4 regions of the Pelomonas candidula genome follow, and region 2 is predicted to be linked to each of the others. Evidence: predicted binding sites of a transcription regulator. Region 2 holds the regulator's gene; each other region holds the start of a gene.
The links. The regulator sigma-54, encoded in region 2, starts transcription at its own class of promoters, with help from an activator protein. The targets are predictions, from matches to a motif close to TGGCANGNAANCTGCTTT.
Positions count from the first base shown of each region.

Region 1: a site for sigma-54 is predicted at 3,220-3,237, ahead of ACG04R_RS09770 (PEP-CTERM sorting domain-containing protein). Genes of this name have one in related genera too.
Region 3: a site for sigma-54 is predicted at 3,296-3,313, ahead of cydP (cytochrome oxidase putative small subunit CydP). Genes of this name have one in related genera too.
Region 4: a site for sigma-54 is predicted at 2,951-2,968, ahead of pepA (flocculation-associated PEP-CTERM protein PepA). Genes of this name have one in related genera too.

Region 1 is NZ_JBIGIC010000004.1:207,026-212,227, reverse strand. It holds gene ACG04R_RS09780 (methyl-accepting chemotaxis protein) at 1-1,203, shown strand, start outside; gene ACG04R_RS09775 (3',5'-nucleoside bisphosphate phosphatase) at 1,249-2,127, shown strand; gene ACG04R_RS09770 (PEP-CTERM sorting domain-containing protein) at 2,135-3,184, opposite strand; gene ACG04R_RS09765 (L-threonylcarbamoyladenylate synthase) at 3,369-4,004, shown strand; gene ACG04R_RS09760 (DUF4253 domain-containing protein) at 4,158-5,202, opposite strand, start outside.
Region 2 is NZ_JBIGIC010000003.1:362,113-367,314, reverse strand. It holds gene ACG04R_RS07920 (THUMP domain-containing class I SAM-dependent RNA methyltransferase) at 1-659, opposite strand, end outside; gene ACG04R_RS07915 (alpha/beta hydrolase) at 716-1,585, shown strand; gene ACG04R_RS07910 (RNA polymerase factor sigma-54) at 1,829-3,325, opposite strand; gene lptB (LPS export ABC transporter ATP-binding protein) at 3,499-4,284, opposite strand; gene lptA (lipopolysaccharide transport periplasmic protein LptA) at 4,284-4,889, opposite strand; gene ACG04R_RS07895 (thiol:disulfide interchange protein DsbA/DsbL) at 4,935-5,202, opposite strand, start outside.
Region 3 is NZ_JBIGIC010000004.1:192,911-198,112, reverse strand. It holds gene ACG04R_RS09710 (cyd operon YbgE family protein) at 1-273, opposite strand, end outside; gene cydX (cytochrome bd-I oxidase subunit CydX) at 270-392, opposite strand; gene cydB (cytochrome d ubiquinol oxidase subunit II) at 404-1,546, opposite strand; gene ACG04R_RS09695 (cytochrome ubiquinol oxidase subunit I) at 1,557-3,113, opposite strand; gene cydP (cytochrome oxidase putative small subunit CydP) at 3,110-3,286, opposite strand; gene trxC (thioredoxin TrxC) at 3,530-3,952, shown strand; gene ACG04R_RS09680 (sigma-54 interaction domain-containing protein) at 3,949-5,202, opposite strand, start outside.
Region 4 is NZ_JBIGIC010000008.1:153,564-158,765, reverse strand. It holds gene ACG04R_RS17000 (tetratricopeptide repeat protein) at 1-197, opposite strand, end outside; gene ACG04R_RS16995 (PEP-CTERM sorting domain-containing protein) at 190-423, opposite strand; gene ACG04R_RS16990 (hypothetical protein) at 446-1,111, opposite strand; gene ACG04R_RS16985 (hypothetical protein) at 1,393-1,602, opposite strand; gene pepA (flocculation-associated PEP-CTERM protein PepA) at 2,065-2,895, opposite strand; gene prsT (XrtA/PEP-CTERM system TPR-repeat protein PrsT) at 3,065-5,202, opposite strand, start outside.

The sequences.
Region 1 (5,202 bases), on a different contig from region 2:
GCCGAACTGAACCAGCGGCTGGAACCGCTGCTGCAGAGCCTGACGGCCCAGCGCGAGCAGGTCGACAAGACGCTGGACGCTGCCGCCAAGGACGTGAACTACCCGCTGGACCAACTGGCGGCCCACCTCACGAAGGCCGGCGAGCTGCAGGCCCAGCTGAGCGCCCAGGTGATGGAGACGCTGGATGCCGGCCTGTCGGCCCGCGCCGAGCGCGCCGCCCACCGCCGCAACGCGCTGATGGCGCTGCTGCCGCTGGCCCTGGCCGCCATGCTGTGGGTGATGGTGCGCGCCATTCGCCAGTTGCTGCTGCCGGTACGCCAGATGGTGGAGGTGACCGAGCGCATCGCCGCAGGCGACCTCAGCCAGCCCGTGCCCCAGGGGCGGCACGACGAACTGGGCCGCGTGCTGGTGGCGCTGGGCCACATGCAGCAGCGGCTGCGCGGGCTGGTGGAACGCATCCATGCCGATGCCGGCGGCATCCGCAACGCGGCCGGCGAGATCGCCGCGGGCAACCACGACCTCGCTCTGCGCACCGAGCAGGCCGCCGCCCGCCTGGAGCAGACCGCCTCCCACGTGCAGCTGCTGACGGCCGCCGTGCACCACAGCAGCCAGGCTGCCGTCGACGCCGAGGGGATGGCCGGCTCCGCGGCCGACGTCGCCGCTCGCGGGGGCCACGTCGTCGACGAGGTCGTCGGCACCATGCAGGGCATCGCCGACGCCAGCCAGCGCATCGCCGACATCACCGGCCTCATCGACGGCATCGCCTTCCAGACCAACATCCTCGCGCTCAACGCCGCCGTCGAGGCCGCGCGGGCCGGCGACCAGGGCCGCGGCTTCGCCGTCGTCGCCGCCGAGGTGCGCAGCCTCGCTCAGCGCAGCGCCACGGCGGCGCGCGAGATCAAGACGCTGATCCAGCAGTCGGTGGAGCGCGTGGAAACCGGCACGGCCCAGGCGGCGCAGGCCGGCAATGCCGTGCGCGCCATCCACGGCAAGGTGCAGGAGATGGCCGGCCTCATCCACGCGATGGCCGAGCAGACCCGTGCTGAGGCCGCGCAAGCCACCGAGGTCGGCGAAGCCGTGCAGGCCATCGACGCGATGACACAGCAGAACGCCGCCCTCGTCGAGCAGGCCGCCGCGTCGGCCGCCAGCCTGCGCAGCCAGGCCGAGAACATGGACAGCACGGTGAACGCGTTCCGCCTGTAACCCTGGCGCCAGGGCCGGCTTGGCCGGCCTGCCAAAATCGGGGCTGTGAACCTCGATGCCGCCCTCAACGCCGACCTGCACTGCCATTCCGTCGTCTCGGACGGCACGCTGACGCCCGAAGCCCTGGCCGAGCGCGCCAAGGCCGGGGGGGTGCAGCTGTGGTCGCTGACCGACCATGACGAGATCGGTGGCCAGGCGCGCGCCATCGCGGCGGCCGCGGCCATCGGCCTGCCCTACCTCACCGGCACCGAGATCTCGGTCAGCTTCGCCGGGCGCGTGGTGCACATCGTGGGCCTGGGCTTCGATCATGAGGCGCAGGAGCTGATCGACGGGCTCAAGGCCACGCGCGGCGGCCGCGAGCCGCGCGCCCGCGAGATGGCCGCCAGCCTGGCCAAGGCCGGCATCCCCGGCGCCTTCGAGGGGGCGCTGCAGTACGTGGGCAACCCCGACCTGATCTCGCGCACCCACTTCGCCCGCTTCCTCGTCGACGCGGGCCACTGCGCCGACGTGCCGGAGGTGTTCCGCCGCTTCCTGACCGAGGGCAAGCCCGGCTTCGTGCCGCACAAGTGGGCGGCGCTGAAGGACGCGGTGGGCTGGATCACCCGCGCTGGCGGCATTGCCGTCATCGCCCACCCGGGCCGCTACGGCTTCACGCCGACCGAGGAATACGCCCTCATCACCGAGTTCATCGGCCACGGCGGGCGCGGCATCGAGGTCGTCACCGGCAGCCACACGGCGGCGGAATTCCAGCAGTACGCCGACACGGCCATCGAGTTCGGCCTGCTGGCGTCACGCGGGTCGGACTTCCACTGCCCCGAGGAAAGCCGCATCGACCTCGGCGCGCTGCCGCCGCTGGCCAACCGGCTCACGCCGGTCTGGCAGGCGCTGCAGGAACGCGTGCATCACGCCGGCGTCGCCGGCTGAGAACCGTTCAGCCCTGGCGGCGGCGCCGGGTGGCGGCCCAAAGGACAGCCAGTGCACCGCCGACAAGGACCAGCGAGCCCGGCTCCGGCACGTTGTTGACGGCCAGCAGTTGCGGGTAGAGGAACTGGCGCGTCCCGTACTCGTCGTTGCCCAGAGGCACGAGGTTGGTGAGCGGATTCTCCGCACTGATGCCCAGGCCGTTCGACTCCATCAGCAGGTTGACGTCCGGAAGCTGGGTCGTGCCGGCACCGATGTCGTAGCGATGCAGGCCGACCGAGCCGGAGGGATCGAGGGGGTTGACCAGCAGCGCCCACGAGTTGTTCAGCGTGCCGCCCGGGTCGGCGGCGCTGAAGTTGTCGTCGATGAAGTTGCCGGGTTCGATTTCCGCCTCGGCGTCGCCAACGCCGAGCGCGTGGCCGATCTCATGCGTCAGCAGGCGCCGGAACACGTCCAGTGTGTAGGCCGCCTCAGGGTTGCTGTTGATGTACATGTCGACGCCCGAAATGGCGCTCGAATTGGCGTAGTTCGCCACGCCCGATGTCAGCGTCACCGGCTGGCCGCTGGAACCGACATACGTCTCGGCCTGGTGGCGGCTGTTGCCCGGGTCCCAAAAGTAGGCGTCGTTCGTTGCGATCAGGTCGATATCGGCGCCGTTGGTGTCGAGCCCGCCGCCGGCCACACCCTGCACGGCCGTGCCCAGGTCGGCCACGAAACTCAGGGACGTACCCAGGTGAGTCACGGGGTCCACCGACGTCCATGCCGCGAACGCGTCCTGGACCGTCTGGGTGAAGGCCGCCACGCTCGGCAACGCGCCGGACCAGGTGAAGCTGTCGCGGAAAGCCTCGAAGGAGCCTCCCGACAACGAATAGCTCAGGCCGCCTTCCAGCGAGCGCTCGTTGCCATCAATGACGTGGGAGGCCGCGTCCCAGCGCAGGATGGAGCCGGTCAGGCCCGTGGGGTCTAGGCCGTAGACCACACCGGCCTGGGCCGAGGCCATCGGCAACATCAGAGCTGCGCAGGCTGCAGCCCGGGCACTCAGGACGAGCAGGAATTTCATGTCGACTCCCGGTTGATCACCACCGTCGCGACACGCAGGCAAGTTCCAGGCCATCAACGCCTCCCGCGGCGCTCCGTCATAGGAGGCAGATCGACTGCGACACCAAGGCGCCGCTTGCTAACGTTGCAACCATGTAAATTCCGTCGACACCAAGCCCGACGCGATCGCGCTGTAGCATTGCTGCGTGGCCCAGCTCTTCGAAGTCCACCCCGACAACCCCCAGCCGCGCTTCCTGCGCCAGGCCGCGCAGATGCTGCAGGCGGGCGGCGTCGGCGCGATCCCGACGGATTCCAGCTACGCCTTCGTCTGCCGGCTGGACGACAAGGCCGCGGCCGAGGCACTGCGCCGGGTGCGCGGCGTCGACGACAAGCACCACCTGACGCTGCTGTGCCGCGACCTGTCGGAGCTGGCCACCTACGCGATGGTCGACAACCGCCAGTACCGGCTGCTCAAGCTCGCCACACCGGGTGCCTACACCTTCATCCTGCCGGCGACGAAGGAAGTGCCGCGCCGGCTGTCCCACCCCAGCCGCCGCACCATCGGCCTGCGCGTGCCGGACCACCGCGTCACGCAGGACCTGCTGGCGCTATTCGGCGAGCCGCTGTTGTCGACGACGCTGATCCCGCCCGGCGAGACCGAGCCGATGAACGATGCCGCCGACGTCTGCGCGCGGCTGGACCGCCAGCTGCAGTTCGTGCTGGACGCCGGCGCCTGCCCGGCCCAGCCAACCACCGTGCTGGACCTGAGCCAGGGCGACGAGCCGGTGCTGGTGCGCCAGGGGCGCGGCGAGCTGGCGCGGCTGGGTTTGCAGCTGGACTGACGCGCCAAACCGTAGGCCGAGCGCCGGGCCGCTCCCAAGCCGGCCTGCGGGCGATGTGCTCGCGGCTCAATGCCGCGAGCATCGCCGTCCCCTCGGGGGACCGACTGGGCTTGCCGGCGTTCAGCCGGCGCAAGACTGGGCGAGGGGCTGGTTTCAATCCCACCAGAAGTACCAGACCGGCGCATCGAGCAGCGTCGCAGCCAACGCGGCCGTGCTGCCCACGCCCTGTTCGACGATGTCGGCGCAGTAGGCCTGCTGTTCGGCAGCCAGCGCCAGCGCGGCCTTGCGGTCATCCGGCGGCCGCGTCACGGCGAACTCGATGACGGCTTGGCCCACGGCCACCGGCTCGGCGCCGAAACGCTCACGCCAACGGCGCTGCAAGGCCACATGCACCTCGGGCGCGGGGCAGTCATTCCAGCCGCCGTAGCCCAGGCGGGCACACAGCTCGGCGGGGTTCTCCAGCTCAACGAGGCCAATGAACATCAGAGGCTTCAGCTGGCCGGAGAGCGTGTCGAACTGGGTCTGCACGACGCGCGACGGCTCGGCGTCGCCATCTCGCCAGCGCGGCGTCATCGGCGCGCGGTCACGCAGCCAGGCCTCGGCGTCCACGTCGCGCGACGCGGCGAGCGTGGCCAGGCCGCCGTCGGCGGGCGGCTCCAGGCTTTCCAGCAGCGATGCAACATCGTCGGCGTCACCGATCAGGAAGGGGTAGTTCCGGCTGCTGCCCTGCGCGAACGCTCGGCGCAGCGCCTCGACCTGCTTGAGGGCGTTCACGCCGCGCACGGTGACCGTGCGGAACACGCCGTGATCGGCCTCCACACCGGCCCGCTCAGACTCGGGTGATGGCGGGCGTGGCAACGCGGGCACCTGCTCATGGGCTGCCAGCAGCCCGGCAGCCTTCAGTTCGTCGACGAGCAGCGCGTTCTCCGGCGTCAGCAGCAGGGGCCTGATGGCCGAGAGCGCGGCCCGTGCGTCATCGGTGCGACCCGCCTGATGCAGCGCCAGCGCCCACCACCCGCCTCCGATGCCGAGGAAGGGCCAGACCGCGGGGCCTGCCGCCGCCTGCGTGACGCGACCGGCGACCCAGGGTGTCAACAGGTCGAGAGCCGCCGCCTGCCCGTCCCGCACGGCCAGGATGCCGCGCGCGAAGTCGACCCAGGGTGCCAGGGCGGGGCTGTCGAACTGCGCTGCATGCGTG
Region 2 (5,202 bases):
GCCTCGATGGGGATGGTGCCGGAGCCGCAGCAGGGGTCGTGCAGCGCGCCCCCTGTTTCGGCCGTGCCGCGCCAGCCGGCGGCGGCCAGCATCGCAGCGGCGAGCGTTTCCTTCAGCGGCGCGTCACCCTTGTCGACACGCCAGCCGCGCTTGAACAGCGGCTCGCCGGAGGTGTCCACGTAGATGGCCGCGCGCTCGGGGCCGACGTGCAGCAGCACGGGCAGGTCGGGCGAGTGCGTGTCCACGCTGGGGCGCTCGCCGGTGTGCTCGCGCAGCTGGTCGCAGATGGCGTCCTTGATGCGCAGCGTCGTGAAGTTCAGGCTCTTTAGCGGCGAGCGCTGGGCGACGGTGTCGACACGGATGGTGTGGCGCGGCGTGATCCAGTCGCGCCAGTCGACGCGGCGGGCCAGCGAATAGAGGTCTTCCTCGTGACGGTACGGGCCTTCGATCAGCTCGACCAGCACGCGCTGCGCGAGGCGGCTTTCGAGGTTGATGCGCAGCACGTCCTCGGCCGTGCCGATCAGGCCGCAGCCACCGCGCAAGGCTTCGACCTTGCTGCGCACGCCGGGCGGCAGGAAACGTTTGAGTTCCTCTTCCAGCAGCGGTTCGACGCCACCGGGGCAGGATACGAAGAGGGATAACTTGTTGGGCAGGCTCACCCGGGCATTGTCGCCGCCCCTAAACTGGATAGCGTTATCCACGGCTCAACCCTGCCATGAAGCGACTCGTCCTGACCCTGGCCCTCGTGTTCGGCGCGCTGCAGGCGCAGGCTGCCGACCCGGCACCGGCCTACCCGCCGCACAGCATCCCGAACACCTTGCTGCGCGCGCTGCCGAAGAACGCCAATGGCCGCACCTATCAGCTGCACATCCACCTGCCGGCCTCGTTCGCCAAGGAGCCCGGGCGCCGCTACCCGGTGCTCTACGTGACCGACGGCTACTGGGACTTCCCGACCGTCGTCAGTTCGTACAACAACCTGAACTACGACAAGGTCGTGCCGGAGTTCATCACCGTGGGCCTGGGCTATGCCGGCGATAACCTCGACTACGGCGAGCTGCGCAACTGGGAACTGTCTCCTGTGCGCGACAACCCGCTGAGCGACAGCAGCGGCAACGCCGACAAGTTCCTCGCCTCGCTGGAGAAGGACATCTTCCCGCTGGTGGAGCGCGAGTACCGCGGCGACCCGGCGCAGCGCTACCTGGCCGGCAGCTCACTGGGCGGGCTGTTCACGCTGTATGCGATGTACGCCAGGCCCGATCTGTTCAAGGGCTACATCGCGGCCAGCCCGGCGGTGGTCGTCGGCAACGACTGGATCATCGGCCAGGCCAAGGCCTATGCCGCGACGGGCAAGCCCATCAAGGCGCGGCTGTATGTGACCGGCGCCGAGAACGAATGGCCCGCTTTCTTCGCCGGCATCCAGCGCTACCAGGCGCTGCTGCCGACGCTGAAGCACCCGGAACTGGTGTATCAAACCCGCGTCATCGACGGCGAGCGGCATGCGGGCACCAAGGCGGAAAGCTACACGCGCGGCATGCGCTTCGTGTTCGAGCCGCTGGCACCGGAGACGGGGAAGTCGAAGGATTGAGCCGCCATCCGGGCGACTGAACGTCGTATTTCGGGCTGAGCGCCGGGCCGCTCACAAGCCGACCCCTCTGGCGACGTGCTTGCGGCTCGATGCCGTAGGCATCGCCGTCCCCTCGGGGGCTGAGGCCGGACACAGAGCGTCCAGTGGACGGCCTGAGCCTGCCGAAGCTCTGCGGCGCCGCCGCGGAGTGGTCCCGGTCAGGCCTGCCGGCGTTCAGCGGCACGCGACTGGGCGAGGGGCGCGCTACAGCGCCTTGCGCAAATTCGCCGGCGCGATCTTCATGCCTTCGCGGTACTTGGCCACCGTGCGCCGCGCGCACTGGATGCCCTGCTCCTCGAGCATGGCCGCGAGGGCGCTGTCGGACAGCGGCTTCTTGGTGTCCTCCGCGGCGACGAACTGCTTGATCAGCGCGCGCACGGCCGTGCTGGACGCCTCGCCGCCGGCTTCCGTGCTCAGGCCCGAGCCGAAGAAGTACTTCAGCTCGAACGTGCCCCAGCTCGTCGCCATGTACTTGGCCGTCGTCACGCGCGAGATGGTGGACTCGTGCAGGCCCAGCTCGTCGGCGATCTCGCGCAGCACGAGCGGCTTCATCGCCAGTTCGCCGTGCGTGAAGAAGCCGCGCTGGCGCTCGACGATGGCCTGGCTGACGCGCAGGATGGTGTCGAAGCGCTGCTGGATGTTCTTGATGAACCAGCGCGCCTCCTGCAGCTGCCCGCCCAGCGGCGAGTTGCTGATGCCGCCGCGCGTGGCGCGCAGTGCGTTGGCGTAGAGCTCGTTGATGCGCAGCTTGGGCGCCACCTCGGGGTTGAGCATCACGCGGAACTCGCGGCCCACCTTGCGCACGATGACGTCGGGCACGATGGCCGCGGCGGCGCCTTGCGCGAAGCGGCGGCCGGGCTTGGGCTCCAGCTGCGTGATCATGACCTGCGCTTCGCGCAGCAGTGCCTCGTCGGCGCCGGTCTCGCTCATCAGGCGGCGCATGTCGCGCCGGGCCAGCAGCTCCAGATGACTCTTGCAGATCAGGATGGCGATGACCTGCGCCGGGCTCCTGGGCTGGGTGCGCAGTTGCAGCACCAGGCATTCGGACAGGTCGCGCGCGGCGATGCCGGCCGGGTCCAGGCTCTGCAGCAGCCGCAGAGCGATGCGCAGGTGGTCCAGCAGTTCCTCGCGATCCTCATCGTCATCGGGCGCCAGCGCGGCGGCGATGTCCTCGATGGGGTCTTCGAGGTAGCCGTCCTCGTTCAGCGACTCGATCAGCACCTGCACGGCGGCACGGTCCTCGGGCGACAGGCTCTTGCCGGCCAGCTGCTGGGCCAGGTGCTCGGCCAGCGTCGTCTCGGCGGATTCCTGGCTCTCGCGCTCGCCATCGTCGTCGCCCATGCCGGCGCCGCTGCTGCTGGGCAGCTCGCGGATGCCGTCGAAGTCGTCGCGCTCGGTGCCGTTCTCCCAGTCCTCGCGCTCGGTGCCGCCGAAGTCCTCGGCGCTCAGCTCGGGCGCGTCGCCGCCCTCGGACTCGCCGGCCGAGGCCTCGGTGCCGCTCTCTGCCGGTGCGTTGGTGGCCAGCTCGGGGGCACTGACGGTGAACTCCTCCTCGGTGTCCAGCAGCGGGTTCGTGGCCAGCATCTGCTCGACTTCCTGGTGCAGCTCCAGCGTCGACAGCTGCAGCAGGCGGATGGATTGCTGCAGTTGGGGCGTCAGCGCCAGGTGCTGACTGAGGCGTACCTGGAGGGTCTGCTTCATGGTGCGCAGCCTGCGTGTGGCGCATTCGGGCCGAGCGCCGGGCCGCTCCCAAGCCGGCCCGCGCTGGCGATGTGCTTGCGGCTCGATGCCGCAAGCATCGCCGTCCCCTCGGGGGACCGACCGGACTCGCTCGCATTCAGCGACGCGAGGATGGGCGAGGGGCTCACCATCCTCTACATCCTGAAGTTTTCGCCGAGGTAGACCTTGCGCACGTCGGCGTTGGCCACGATCTCGTCGGGCGTGCCCTCCGCGAGCACGGCGCCCTCGCTGATGATGTAGGCGCGGTCGCAGATGCCCAGCGTCTCGCGGACGTTGTGGTCCGTGATCAGCACCCCGATGCCGCGGCCCTTCAGGAAGCCGATGATGCGCTGGATCTCCAGCACGGCGATCGGGTCGACGCCGGCGAAGGGCTCGTCCAGCAGGATGAAGCGCGGCTGCGTGGCCAGCGCCCGGGCGATCTCGACGCGGCGGCGCTCGCCGCCCGACAGCGCGGGCGCGGGGCTGTCGCGCAGGCCTTCGATGGACAGGTCGTGCAGCAGGCCGTTGAGCAGCTCGTCGATGCGCGCCTTGCCGAGCGCGCGGCCCTTGTCGTCCTGCTGCAGCTCCAGCACCGCGCGGATGTTCTGCTCGACGGTGAGTTTGCGGAAGATGGAGGCTTCCTGCGGCAGGTAGCTCAGGCCCAGCCGTGCGCGCTGGTGGATGGGCAGGCGCTGCACTTCGGCGCCGTCGATGCGGATGACGCCGGCGTCCGAGCGCACCAGGCCCACGATCATGTAGAAGCTGGTCGTCTTGCCGGCGCCGTTGGGGCCCAGCAGGCCCACGACCTCACCGCAGTCCACGCGCACGTGCACGTCCTTGACGACCTTGCGGACGCCGTAGGTCTTGGCCAGGCCCTCGGCTTCGAGCCGGCTGCCGCAGGCGGCCGAACCGGCCGGCGAACGGGTGGACGCCTCGTCCATCACGAAGACTTGCCCGGCTGCAGCGTCGTCGACGGCTTCAGCGGCAGGGCCGCAGGCGGCGCGGACGCAGCGTCGTCGCCCGGCTGCGCGCGCGGCATCATGACGATGCGGGTGCGGCCGTTCGGGTTGGGCGAGGCGCTGCCGCCCTCCAGCGTGAAGACCTCGGTGCGGCTGTCGTAGACGATGACGGCGCCCGAAACCTGCTCCGCCACGGCGGTGCCACGGGCGCGGCGCACCTCGGCGTTGCCGATGAAGCGCACGGTCTCCGTGCGGGTGTCGTATTCCAGCTGCTCGGCCTGGCCCTCGATGGACTCGCCGGGCGTGTCGCGCCCCTGGCGGAAGCTGACCGGCTGGCCGGCGACCCCGCTGGCGGACAGCTGGTAGTAGCCGTCCGGCGTCTCGCGCACGTAGACCTTCTCGGCGCGCAGCATCAGGCTGCCGCGCGTGATGACGACGTTGCCCTGCAGCTCGGTGCGCTGGTTGACGTTGTCAATCTGGCCCGGCTTGTCCGACGACAGCGTGAACGGCTTGAGTCGGTCGGCCTTCTCCGCCTGGGCGGCGAAGGTGGCGATCGCGAGGACGAGCGGGATCAGGTGGCGGGGCATGGCGGCACGGAAGTTGCAGGCCATTCTAGGGGCCTGCAACCGCGCTCAGCCTTTCCCTCGCGACAACTTGATCAGGAAATCCGCGACGGCCAGCGCCGCCTGTCCGTTGGCGGCTTCGCTCTGGCTGGGCTCGCCGGCCAGGCCGGGACCGGTGCGGTAGCGGCCGCCAATGACCAGCGTCGGCACGCTGTCTGCGCCGGCAAGTTCGGCCATCTTCTGGCCCTGGGCCAGCTTGCCCTGCACGCCGAAGGACGAGAAGGCCTGCTTGAACTTGGCCTGGTCCACACCCAGCTTGCCAACGAGATCCACGACG
Region 3 (5,202 bases), on a different contig from region 2:
AGGCCTCAGCCCGACGCCCAGACCTGCCAGCACCAGCGCAGCCAGACAGGCCCAGCCGGAGAACAGCCAGCGCCAGGCACGATGCCGCGGCACGTAGCCGACACCGCGCACGAAGCCCGCGCTCATGGCCCAGAACAGCAGGGTCGCCAGCCCGTGGTCAGCATGGCCGTTGGCGCGCGCGAACAGCAGCGGGTAGGCCGTGCCCACCAGCATCAGCGCCAGGCCGGTCAGCAGGCTGGGCCAGTGCAGGCCGGGTGACGTCGCCGTGCTCATGCTTCGTCGTCCTGTCGATGCGAGGCACGCCGGTCCTCGGCCATCTCGCCCCACATCGCGTTCATCACGGCCAGCAGCACGGCGAAGCCGACACCCAGAATCCAGGCGAAGTACCACATGGCAGGCCCTTTCAGTAGGCAGTGTGTTCGTTGGCGCGGATGTGCTCGACCGTGACCTTGCCGCGCATCACGCGGTAGGCCCAGCCGGTGTAGAGCACGATCAGCGGCATGAAGAGCACCGTGGCGCCGAGCATCAGTGCCAGCGTCATCGGGCTGGAGACGCTGTCCCAGACCGTCAGGCTCGCGCCGGGCATGCTGGACGACGGCATGATGAACGGGAACATGGCTGCGCCGGCCGTGCCGATGATGCCCAGCATCGCGAGCGATGACGCGACGAAGGCCGACAGCGTGCGCCGCGCACCGGCCAGCCCGGCGGCCAGCAGCGCACCGGCCACGCCCAGCGCGGGCAATGCCCACAGCGCCGGCAGGCGGCGGTAGTTGCTCCACCAGCCCTCGGCGCTGCGCACGACCACTTTGGCCAGCGGATCGGGCATGGCGTTGGGATCGGGCGCCTGGGTCATCGCGAACCCCTCGATGCCGCCGAAGCGCAGCCACAGCCCGGCCGCCACGAAGGCCAGCACCGTCACGACCGCCGCGCCGCGCGTGGCCGCAATGGCGCGCGCCTGGATGACGCCCTCGGTGCGGTGCGCGAGGTAGGTGCCGCCGTGCATCGTGATCATGGCGCTGCTGACGACGCCGGCGAGCAGCGCGAACGGGTTGAGCAGCTGCCAGAAGCTGCCGGTGTAGTTGCTGACGAGGTAGTCGTCGAACTGGAAGGGAACGCCCTGCAGCAGGTTGCCGAAGGCCACGCCAAAGATCAGCGGCGGCACGGCACCGCCGATGAACAGGCCCCAGTCCCAGGTGCTGCGCCAGCGGGCGTCGTGGAGCTTGCTGCGGTAGTCGAACCCGACGGGCCGGAAGAACAGCGCCCACAGCACCGCCAGCAGCGCCCAGTAGAAGCCGCTGAAGGCGGTGGCGTAGACCAGCGGCCAGGCGGCGAAGATGGCGCCGCCCGCCGTGATGAACCAGACTTGGTTGCCGTCCCAGTGCGGGCCGACGGTGTTGATGACGACGCGACGCTCCTCGTCGCTGCGGCCGGCGAAGGGCAGCAGCGTGCCGACGCCCATGTCATGGCCGTCCATGATGGCGAAGCCGACGAGCAGCACGCCCACCAGCAGCCACCAGATGATCTTCAGGGTTGCGTAGTCGATCATGGCGTTCTCCTCAGGCGTGTGCGGGTTCGTGGTCGTAGCGGCCGGTGCCCAGCGACCCCGGCCCCTGGCGCGCGAACTTCTGCATCAGGTAGACCTCGACGATGAGCAGCACCGTGTAGAAGCCCACGAAGCCGGCCAGCGAGCCGTAGAGGCTCTCGGCGCTGATGGTGGACACGCTCAGGTGCGTGGGCAGCACGCCGTAGATCGTCCAGGGCTGGCGGCCGTACTCGGCGACGAACCAGCCCAGCTCGCAGGCCAGCCACGGCGCCGGCAGCATCCACAGTGCCCACTTCAGCAGCCAGGGCCGGTAGGCGCAGGCGCCCTTCAGCGTGGTCCAGAACGACAGGCCGAACAGCGCCAGCATCAGCATGCCCAGGCCCACCATGAGGCGGAAGCTCCAGAACATCGGCGTGACGCGGGGCACGGTGTCGTTGACGGCGCGCTCGATGATCTCGGGCGTGGCCTGACGCACATCGGTGACGTACCTCTTCAGCAGCAGGCCGAAGCCGAGGTCGGCCTTGTGGCGTTCGAAGGCTTCCAGCGCCACCGGATCGTCCCGGTGCTTGCGCAGGGCTTCCAGGGCGATGACGGCCTGGATGCCGCGCTCGATGCGCTCCCGGTTCTTGACCTTGATGTCGCGGATGCCCGGGATCTCCTTGCTCAGGCTGCGCGTGCCGATGATGCCCATGACGTAAGGGATCTCGACGGCCCAGTCGTTCTTCTGCTCGGCCTCGTTGATGCCCGCGATCATGTTGAAGCTGGCCGGAGCGGGCTCGGTGTCCCACATCGCTTCGATGGCGGCCATCTTGGTCTGCTGGGCCTCGCCGACCGTGTAGCCGGACTCGTCACCCAGCACGATGACGCTGAGCACGCTGGCCAGGCCGAAGGCCGACGCCACGCGAAAGCTGCGCTTGGCGAACTCCACATCCCGGCCCTTGAGCAGGTACCAGCTGCTGACGGACAGCACGAACATGGCACCCGTCGCGTAGCCCGCCGACACGGTGTGCACGAACTTGGCCTGGGCGTCGGGGTTGAAGACGACGGCCCAGAAGTCGGTCATCTCCATGCGCATGGTCTGGTAGCTGAACTCGGCGCCCACGGGGTTCTGCATCCAGCCGTTGGCGATCAGTATCCACAGCGCCGACAGGTTGGTGCCGACGGCCATCAGCGTCGTCACCAGCAGGTGCTGCGGACGGCTCAGCCGATTCCAGCCGAAGAAGAACAGGCCAATGAAGGTGCTCTCCAGGAAGAAGGCCATCAGGCCCTCGATCGCGAGTGGCGCGCCGAAGATGTCGCCGACGTAGTGCGAGTAATAGGCCCAGTTCGTGCCGAACTGGAACTCCAGCGTGATGCCGGTCGTGACGCCCAGCGCGAAGTTGATGCCGAAGAGCTTGCCCCAGAAGCGGGTCATGTCCTTCCACACCGTCTTGCCCGTCATCACGTAGACCGTCTCCATGATGACGAGCAGCCACACCATGCCGAGCGTCAGTGGCACGAAGAGGAAGTGGTACATCGCCGTGGCTGCGAACTGCAGACGCGACAGGTCGACGACATGTTCCGAGATCACCGGGGTTCTCCTTGGTCGGGGGCGGGTGCTGCAAGGTGTCGGGCGGCCGCGGCGGCGTCGGTGCTGACATGCTGGTCGCGCACGAACATCCACCAGAGGCCGACGAGCGCCAGCAGCTTGATGACGACCACCCAGGCCAGGTGGCGGACGAGGCGGTGTTCATCGTGTGACATGACCGGTTCATCCCAAGATCCATGCCAGCCAGCACACCTTGACCGGCAAGTCGCCAAGTGGCTGTCACGACAACGATTTCGCCTCGTCATCAGGGGCTGCCAGGTCTGCCATCCGGCGGCAGCCGCGACTGCCACGCAGTCACTGGCAGTGGCGCATGGCAGTCACACCGCGTGGCGGTGCAGCGGTCTCTTTAAGTTTCGACGCCGCGCCCGATCTAGGGCGCATATCCACTGGAGCCCACCATGCTGCTCGCCTGCCCCCACTGCGGCACCCGCAACCGCGTCCCCGATGAACGTGTGGCCGACGATCCCACCTGCGGGCGTTGCGGCCAGCCCGTGGCGCCGCGCAAGCCGGTGGCGTTGGGAGACGCGGACCTGGGCCCCTACCTGCAGGGCACCGAGGCGCCGGTGCTGGTGGACTTCTGGGCCGCCTGGTGCGGCCCCTGCCGGTCCTATGCGCCGCAGTTCGAGCAACTGGCCGCCGCGCGGCCCGAGCTGCGCTTCGTAAAGGTGGACAGCGACGCCGCCCCCCGCAGCAGCGCGGCGCTGCAGATCCGCAGCATCCCGACGACGCTGCTGTTCGTTGGCGGCCGCGAGGTGGCGCGGCAGAGCGGCGCGATGTCGGCCGCGCAGCTCAGCGCATGGGTGGATGCGGCCCTGCGCTAACTCAAGCCCAGCGCCTTGAGCCGCCGATAGAACGTGCGCTCGCTCAGGCCCAGCTGCTCGGCCATCTCGCGCCGGCTCAGCCGCCCCTCGGCGACGAGGCGGCAAATCTCGGCGTCCGCCGCCGGTTCCGGCACGGCCGGCGATGCCGCCGTCGGCGCCAGCACCTGCCGGGGCGCGTGCAGCCACTCGGGCAGGTGCTCGGGCCGCACGATGCCGTCATCGGCGAACAGCCGCGCGCGCTCCAGCACGTTGCGCAGCTCGCGGATGTTGCCGGGCCAGTCGTGGGCCTGCAGCCGGGCCATCGCAGCCGGCTGGATGACCAGCCGCTGCGCCGCCTTGCCCCCGCGCTGCAGGAAGGAGTCCACCAGCAGCGGGATGTCGTCGGCCCGCTCGCGCAGTGGCGGCAGGAAGATGGGGAAGGCGGCGATGCGGTAGTAGAGATCCTGCCGGAAGCTGCCGTCCGCCACCATCTGCTGCAGCGGCTTGTGCGTGGCGGCGACGAGCCGGAAGTCGGCCTGCTGCGTCTCGGTGGCGCCGACGCGGCGGAACGTGCCCGACTCGATCAGCCGCAGCAGCTTGACCTGCATGCCCAGCGGTACGTCGCCGATCTCGTCGAGGAACAGCGTGCCGCCGGCAGCCGTCTCCACGAGGCCCGGCTTGCGGTGCTGTGCGCCGGTGAACGCGCCCTTCTCGTGACCGAACAGCTCGCTCTCGAACAAGGTCTCGGGCAGGCCCGAGCAGTCCACGACGACGAGCGGGCCCTCGCGCCGGTCGCTGGCCTCGTGCACCGCACGCGCGAACAGCTCCTTGCCCGTGCCCGACTCGCCCTGCAGCAGCACCGGCAGCTCCGATCGCGCCACGCGCTGCACCGCTTCCAGCGCGCTGTTGAAGGCCGGTGAGCGCCCTACCAGCCCGGCCTGGCTGGCGCGGGCGGAGGCGTGCCTGACGGTCGTCAGCCGCTCCACATAGGCCACCACCTGGCCATCGGCGCCGAGGATGGGGCGCAGCTCCACGTCCACGTGCTCGGGGCCGCGCGGCGTGTGGTGGATGTGCAGCACGCGGTCGGGGCCCTTGAGCTCGAACGCGCGCTTCATCGGGCAGTGCTCGCCGGCCTGGTCGCACGGCACGTCGTAGTGGTGGGACACGCGGTAGCACTTGTGGCCCAGGTAAGGCCGGTCCGCCGTACCGAACTGCCGCTGGTAGGCGGTGTTGGCGGCCAGGATGTTGTAGTCCGGGTCCATCACGATCAT
Region 4 (5,202 bases), on a different contig from region 2:
CCTTGCTCGCGATGCCGGCCGGCCAACGCCGTCAGCCGGTCCGGCTCCAGCGGCGGCCAGGGCTCCCTCGCGTCGACAGCCACGCCACCGGCCGCCTGCTGCGCCGCGGAGGCCAGCGCCAGCAGCGCCGTCAGCTCGTGTTGTGCGCTGCCCGCGGCCAGGGCCTGCAGGTAGCGCGCGACCGCCTGGTCAGCCACCGGCCTTGCGAGAGCGCCCACGGCGCAGCCAGGCCCAGGCACCCGCCGCGGCCAGCAGCAGGCCCGGCGTGCCCGGCTCGGGCACGGTCGATCCCTGCGTGCCGAAGAGCCCGCTGAACGAGAACGTGAAGCTGTGCCCCGCCGCGCCCAGGCCGGCGCCCTCGTCGGTGAGGAAGGTCAGCTGGAACGAGAACGGGCCGGAACTCGGCGTGCCGTTCCTGGCCACGATCTGCAGGGACTCGAACGGGTCACCGATCTGCAGCGTGTCTCCGGCCGTGAAGCCGACCAGCTCGAAGAACGCTGTCCGTGCCGTCCAGCGTGGCCGACAGCAGCGTCAGCAGGGTCTGCTTGCCGTCGGCAGCGTCCGCGCTGGCGTTGCCCACCTCCATGCTCCAGGCACTGCCAGCGCTGAAGCTGTCGCCCAGATCCACGTTGGCACCCCAGCCCGCTGTGGTCTGGAAGTGGGGAGAGACAAGGGAAGGACCGCTCGCAGAACCATCGGTAGCCCGGCAGGCCACGGCGCCGCCATAAGACAGGCTGCCGCTCGGGCAGGACTGCGCCGAGGAGGCACCGGCCGTGCTGACGAAGCTCCCCGCGGGTGCCAGCGTGGCAGCACTGGCGCCCGCGGTCGCGACGTAGCTGCCGACGGGCGCTGGGATCGGCGCCGAGGCACCGGGGGTGGCCACGTAGGTGCCCACAGGCGCCTGCTGGGCCATGCTGGCCCCCGCGGTGGGCACGTAGCGGCCCACCGGCGCCAGCGTCGGCACGGTGGCGCCGGGGGTGCTCACATAGCTGCCCGCGGGCGCCTGCGTGGCCACACTGGCGCCAGCCGTCGGCACGTAAGTCCCCACCGGCGCCAACGTCGCCACCGAGGCGCCCGAGGTGTTCACGTAGCTGCCCGCGGGGACGAGCATGGGTGCGCTGGCGCCTGCCGTCGGCACGTAGCTGCCCACCGGCGCGGTGTCGACGTCGTGGCACCGGGGGTGCCCACATACTGGCCCACGGGGGCCTGGATGACCGAGCTGGCTCCGGCCGTCGGCACATAGGTACCCACCGGCGCCAGCGTCGCCGCAGCGGCGCCTGGAGTGTTCACATAGCTGCCTGCGGGTGCCAGCGTGGGCGCACTGGCGCCGGGGGTCGGCACGTAGCTGCCCACTGGGGCCAGCGTCGCCACCGAGGCGCCGACCGAGCTCACTTAGCTGCCGACGGGGGCCGGAATGGATGTCGTGGCACCCGACGTCGGCACGTAGCGTCCCACCGGTGCCAGCGTGACGGACGTGGCACCCGCGCTGTTCACATAGGTGCCTACCGGCGCCGTCGCACAGGGGTCCGACCCCGTCGAGCTGTAGTGGCCCGGCGTGCAGAGCGCCGCGTGGGCGGCGCTGAACGGCAACAGTGTCGCCACCGCGGCGGCAACGGCCGTGAAGGAGGCAGCCCGCAGCGCAGAGGGTGCCGCACGCCGGTCTGGTCGGGAACTCGGACGCGCAGGCCGCAAGAGGGATCGTTTCACAGGGGGATGACCAGTGGTGAATAGACGGAAAGATCGCCAAAGCACCAGATCCAGTACCCAAGCCGACCACGTGACCTCATTCTGGGGAGGCCGCCTGCTCCAAATCCCATGGGCAAGCACTGCGAGCCCCCTGTTTCGTGGGGGAGTGACGCCTGGCGAAGATCCCGGCGCGTTGCACTCCCACTCGATGGCCGCTCTACGGGCTTCATACCCCGAGCCCTGAGGACGATGAGAACCCATGTCGTCCAGCGATGGTTCACCAGACGCGCGTGCACCAGCCCCGCACGCAATGAGCCAAAAAAAACGCCCCGAATTGCTCGGGGCGTTTTTACCGATCGGCTTACGCCGAATCAGTTCTTACTTGCGGCGACGGGCAACGAAGCCAACACCACCCAGGGCCAGACCGACCAGGGCCAGCGAAGCGGGCTCAGGAACCTTCGAGGAGAAGGTCTGGTTGGCATCGGCCTGGAACACGATCTGGCCAGCACCAACGCTGTTACCGTCAACCGACGTCGGGGCAGTGAAGTTCGTCACGGCGGTACCCAGTTGCAGGGTGGAGGTGACGTTCGTGCTGACCAGGTTGGGGTTGATGTACGTGTTGTTGGTGTACGTCACTTGACCCGTCAGGTTGGCTTGACCGCCAGTCGTGTTCTGGAAGTCGGTGATGGCGCCAGAGTTGAACGAACCGGACAGGATCTTGGTGCCGTCATTGAAACCGGTCCAAGTTGCGCTCGTGGAGTTGGCGTTGGCCGTGGTGTCGTAGTAGATGTCGAACGAACCGCCGGTCACCTGGAACTTGCAAGAGGTGAACGTGGCATCGCAGCTGATGATTTGCTCTTGCAGCGTTGCGACGACCGTGTATTCGTACGAACCACCGAGGCCGAGCGACTGCAGGAGCGAATTGGCGATGCCATCGGCCGAGTTGTCAAACTGGTACAGCTGAGTGAGCGGATTGCCGTTCGTCGCGGTGACCGCAGTGGCCCAGCCCACGTAGTTCAGCGTGAAGGTGTTGCTGTGCAGGACATCGAAATTCGACGTCCACGCAGCCGAACCGGAAGCCCAGTCGAAACCGCCGAACGGCGTCTTCGTGCCGTCGAGGTTGGTGATGCTCGGGTCGGCGAAGGCCGCACCGCTGAAAACGGTGGCGCCAGCCATCGAGAGCACTGCGGCAATCTTCTTGAAGTTCATTTCAACTCTCCTGACGTTACGAAACATGCGACCTTCGCACGATCTTGGCAGTCAATAAGCAGCCTCCGTGCCAACGTTCATAAACAACTGTCGCACAACAACTTTTTCGACTCACCAGCGCTTCCAGAGGTTTTTCAGGCCGAAAGTGTCAAGTTTCCCGACAACGAACTCAAAGTGCTTCCAGCAGCTTCTTGACCTCAGCCTGCTGCGCAAAACGATCGCCAAGCTGCGCCAGACGTTGAAGTTGCTCACGGGCCTGCGCCTTCTGACCTGCACCAGCGTAAAACTGAGCCAAGTGAAAGCGATGCATGACGTGATCGGGGGACAACTCGACGGCCTTCTTCTGGATCTCGACAGCCTCGCTGAACCGGCCCGCGGTGGCCATGACCTGCGCCAAGGTGTCCATGTAATCGGTGTTCTGCGGGGCCAGTTTGATCGCCCGCTCCGCGTATTCCATGGCCTTCGGGTCCTTGTTGCGATTCAGCAGCCAAGCGACATTGTTCGCCGCATTGGCGTTATCGGGCTGCAGCTTCAGCACCGACAGGTAGCGCTCGCGCGCAAGATCGTTGTCCTGTGAGAGCAGTGCCGCATCCGCGGAATAGACCAGGAACTTCAAGTCCTTGGGATGGGCGATGAGCCAGTCGGACTCGAAGTGCTTCGCTTCGGGCTGCTTGCCTGCCCCCATCAGGACTCGGTGCAGTTTGATCGCCACATCCACCTGAGGCAGCAATTTCAATGCCGCACGATAGTTCAGCACCGCTCCAGGCCAGTCCTTGCTGACCGCCGCAATGTCCCCCGAGATGGACAGCACCAGCGGATCGTTCGGATAGACGGTTTTCATCGCCTCAGCCAATCGACGCGCTTCCGCGACGTTGCCGACCGCAAGCTCGTTGGCGATCAGTGCTCGCTGCGCCGGCTGATAGCCAGGCTTCAGCTTCAGCGCACGCTCCATGGCCTGCTTGGAGGCCGCCTTGTCCCCGCGCGCAGCATAGACCTGGGCCAGCAGCATCAACGGCTCAGGCGAATTGGGCTGAAGCGTCATCAGCTTGTTGTAGGTGCCGATGGCCTGGTTGTAATCGCCCGACATCGCCTGGGTGCCGGCCAGATGCCGGAGCACGCTGGGATTGCCCGGCAAGGCAGCAGCAGCTTCAGTGGCCGCCGCCAAGGCTGCTTTGACCTGCTGGCGGCGCAACTGCAGTTCGATCAGCGCCAGGCGCGGCCGCGCCTCGCCCGGCATCTGCTTGATCAGCGCCTCCAGCGCAGCGACAAGTTCCTCTTTGCTCGCACCGCTCTCGTCACGCAGCCCGATCAATGCCATGTTGGCTGAGACGCTTTTCGGATCAACGGCCAGCACCTTCTTAAACCGGTCCATGGCGGCTTCAGGCTTCTTGGCGGCCATGTCCATCGCAGCCAGGCTGGCGGCAGCCGGGTAGTAGGCGGGATCAAGCTTCAGCGCTGTCTCGAAGGCCTGAACGGCCTTGTCCTGGTTGCCACGAATCAGCTCGATGCGCCCACGCAGATTGCTCGGCCCGGCACTCTTGGGCGCCTTGCGTTCCAGCGTATCGATAGCCTTCAGCGCCTGGTCCCATTCCTTGCGCTGCATGAAGGTTGTCACCAGCGCCAGATCGGGCACCGAACTGGCATCGGCAGCGGACAACGCCTTCAAGGCCGCAATGCCCTGCTCCACCTTACCCTTGCCGATGTCCACCAACGCCAGCGCCGCATGGCTAGGCACATCGTTGGGATTGATTCTGGCAATCTTGACGAATGCGGCTTCAGCTCGTTTCGGATCACCCGCTTGCAGATAAGCCTCGGCAGCAAGGCTGAACGCACTGGCATTGGTGCTGGCGTCACCCAACAGGGGCTGCAACGTACTCAGCGCTTTGGTCGGATCTCCGGCGCGCAGATTGGCCTGCGCAAGCAGGAGACGCGCAGACTCGAAATTCGGGTCCTTGAGGAGGGTCTTGCTCAGGTAATCCTCGGCCTCGAGCAGGGACCCGCGACGGAATGCGACAACCCCGGCCAGATGCAACACGCGCACATCGTCTGAAGCCACCTTCAGCAAAGCCTGGATGTTGTCGCGCGCCGTGTCGAGGTCATTGCGTTCCAGCGCCAACAGCACCGTCAACAACTTCACCTGATTCGCTGCGCTGCGCACACTGCGCAACGCGTCGAGCTCGGCCTTGGCGCCGTCGAGATCCTTCTTGCCCAGCAACACGTAGAAGGCACCGACATGAGCAGGCACATGGAATTTGCTCAGCGCGATCGCCTTGCGGTAGGCCTCCATCGCAGGGTCAGGCTTGCCCA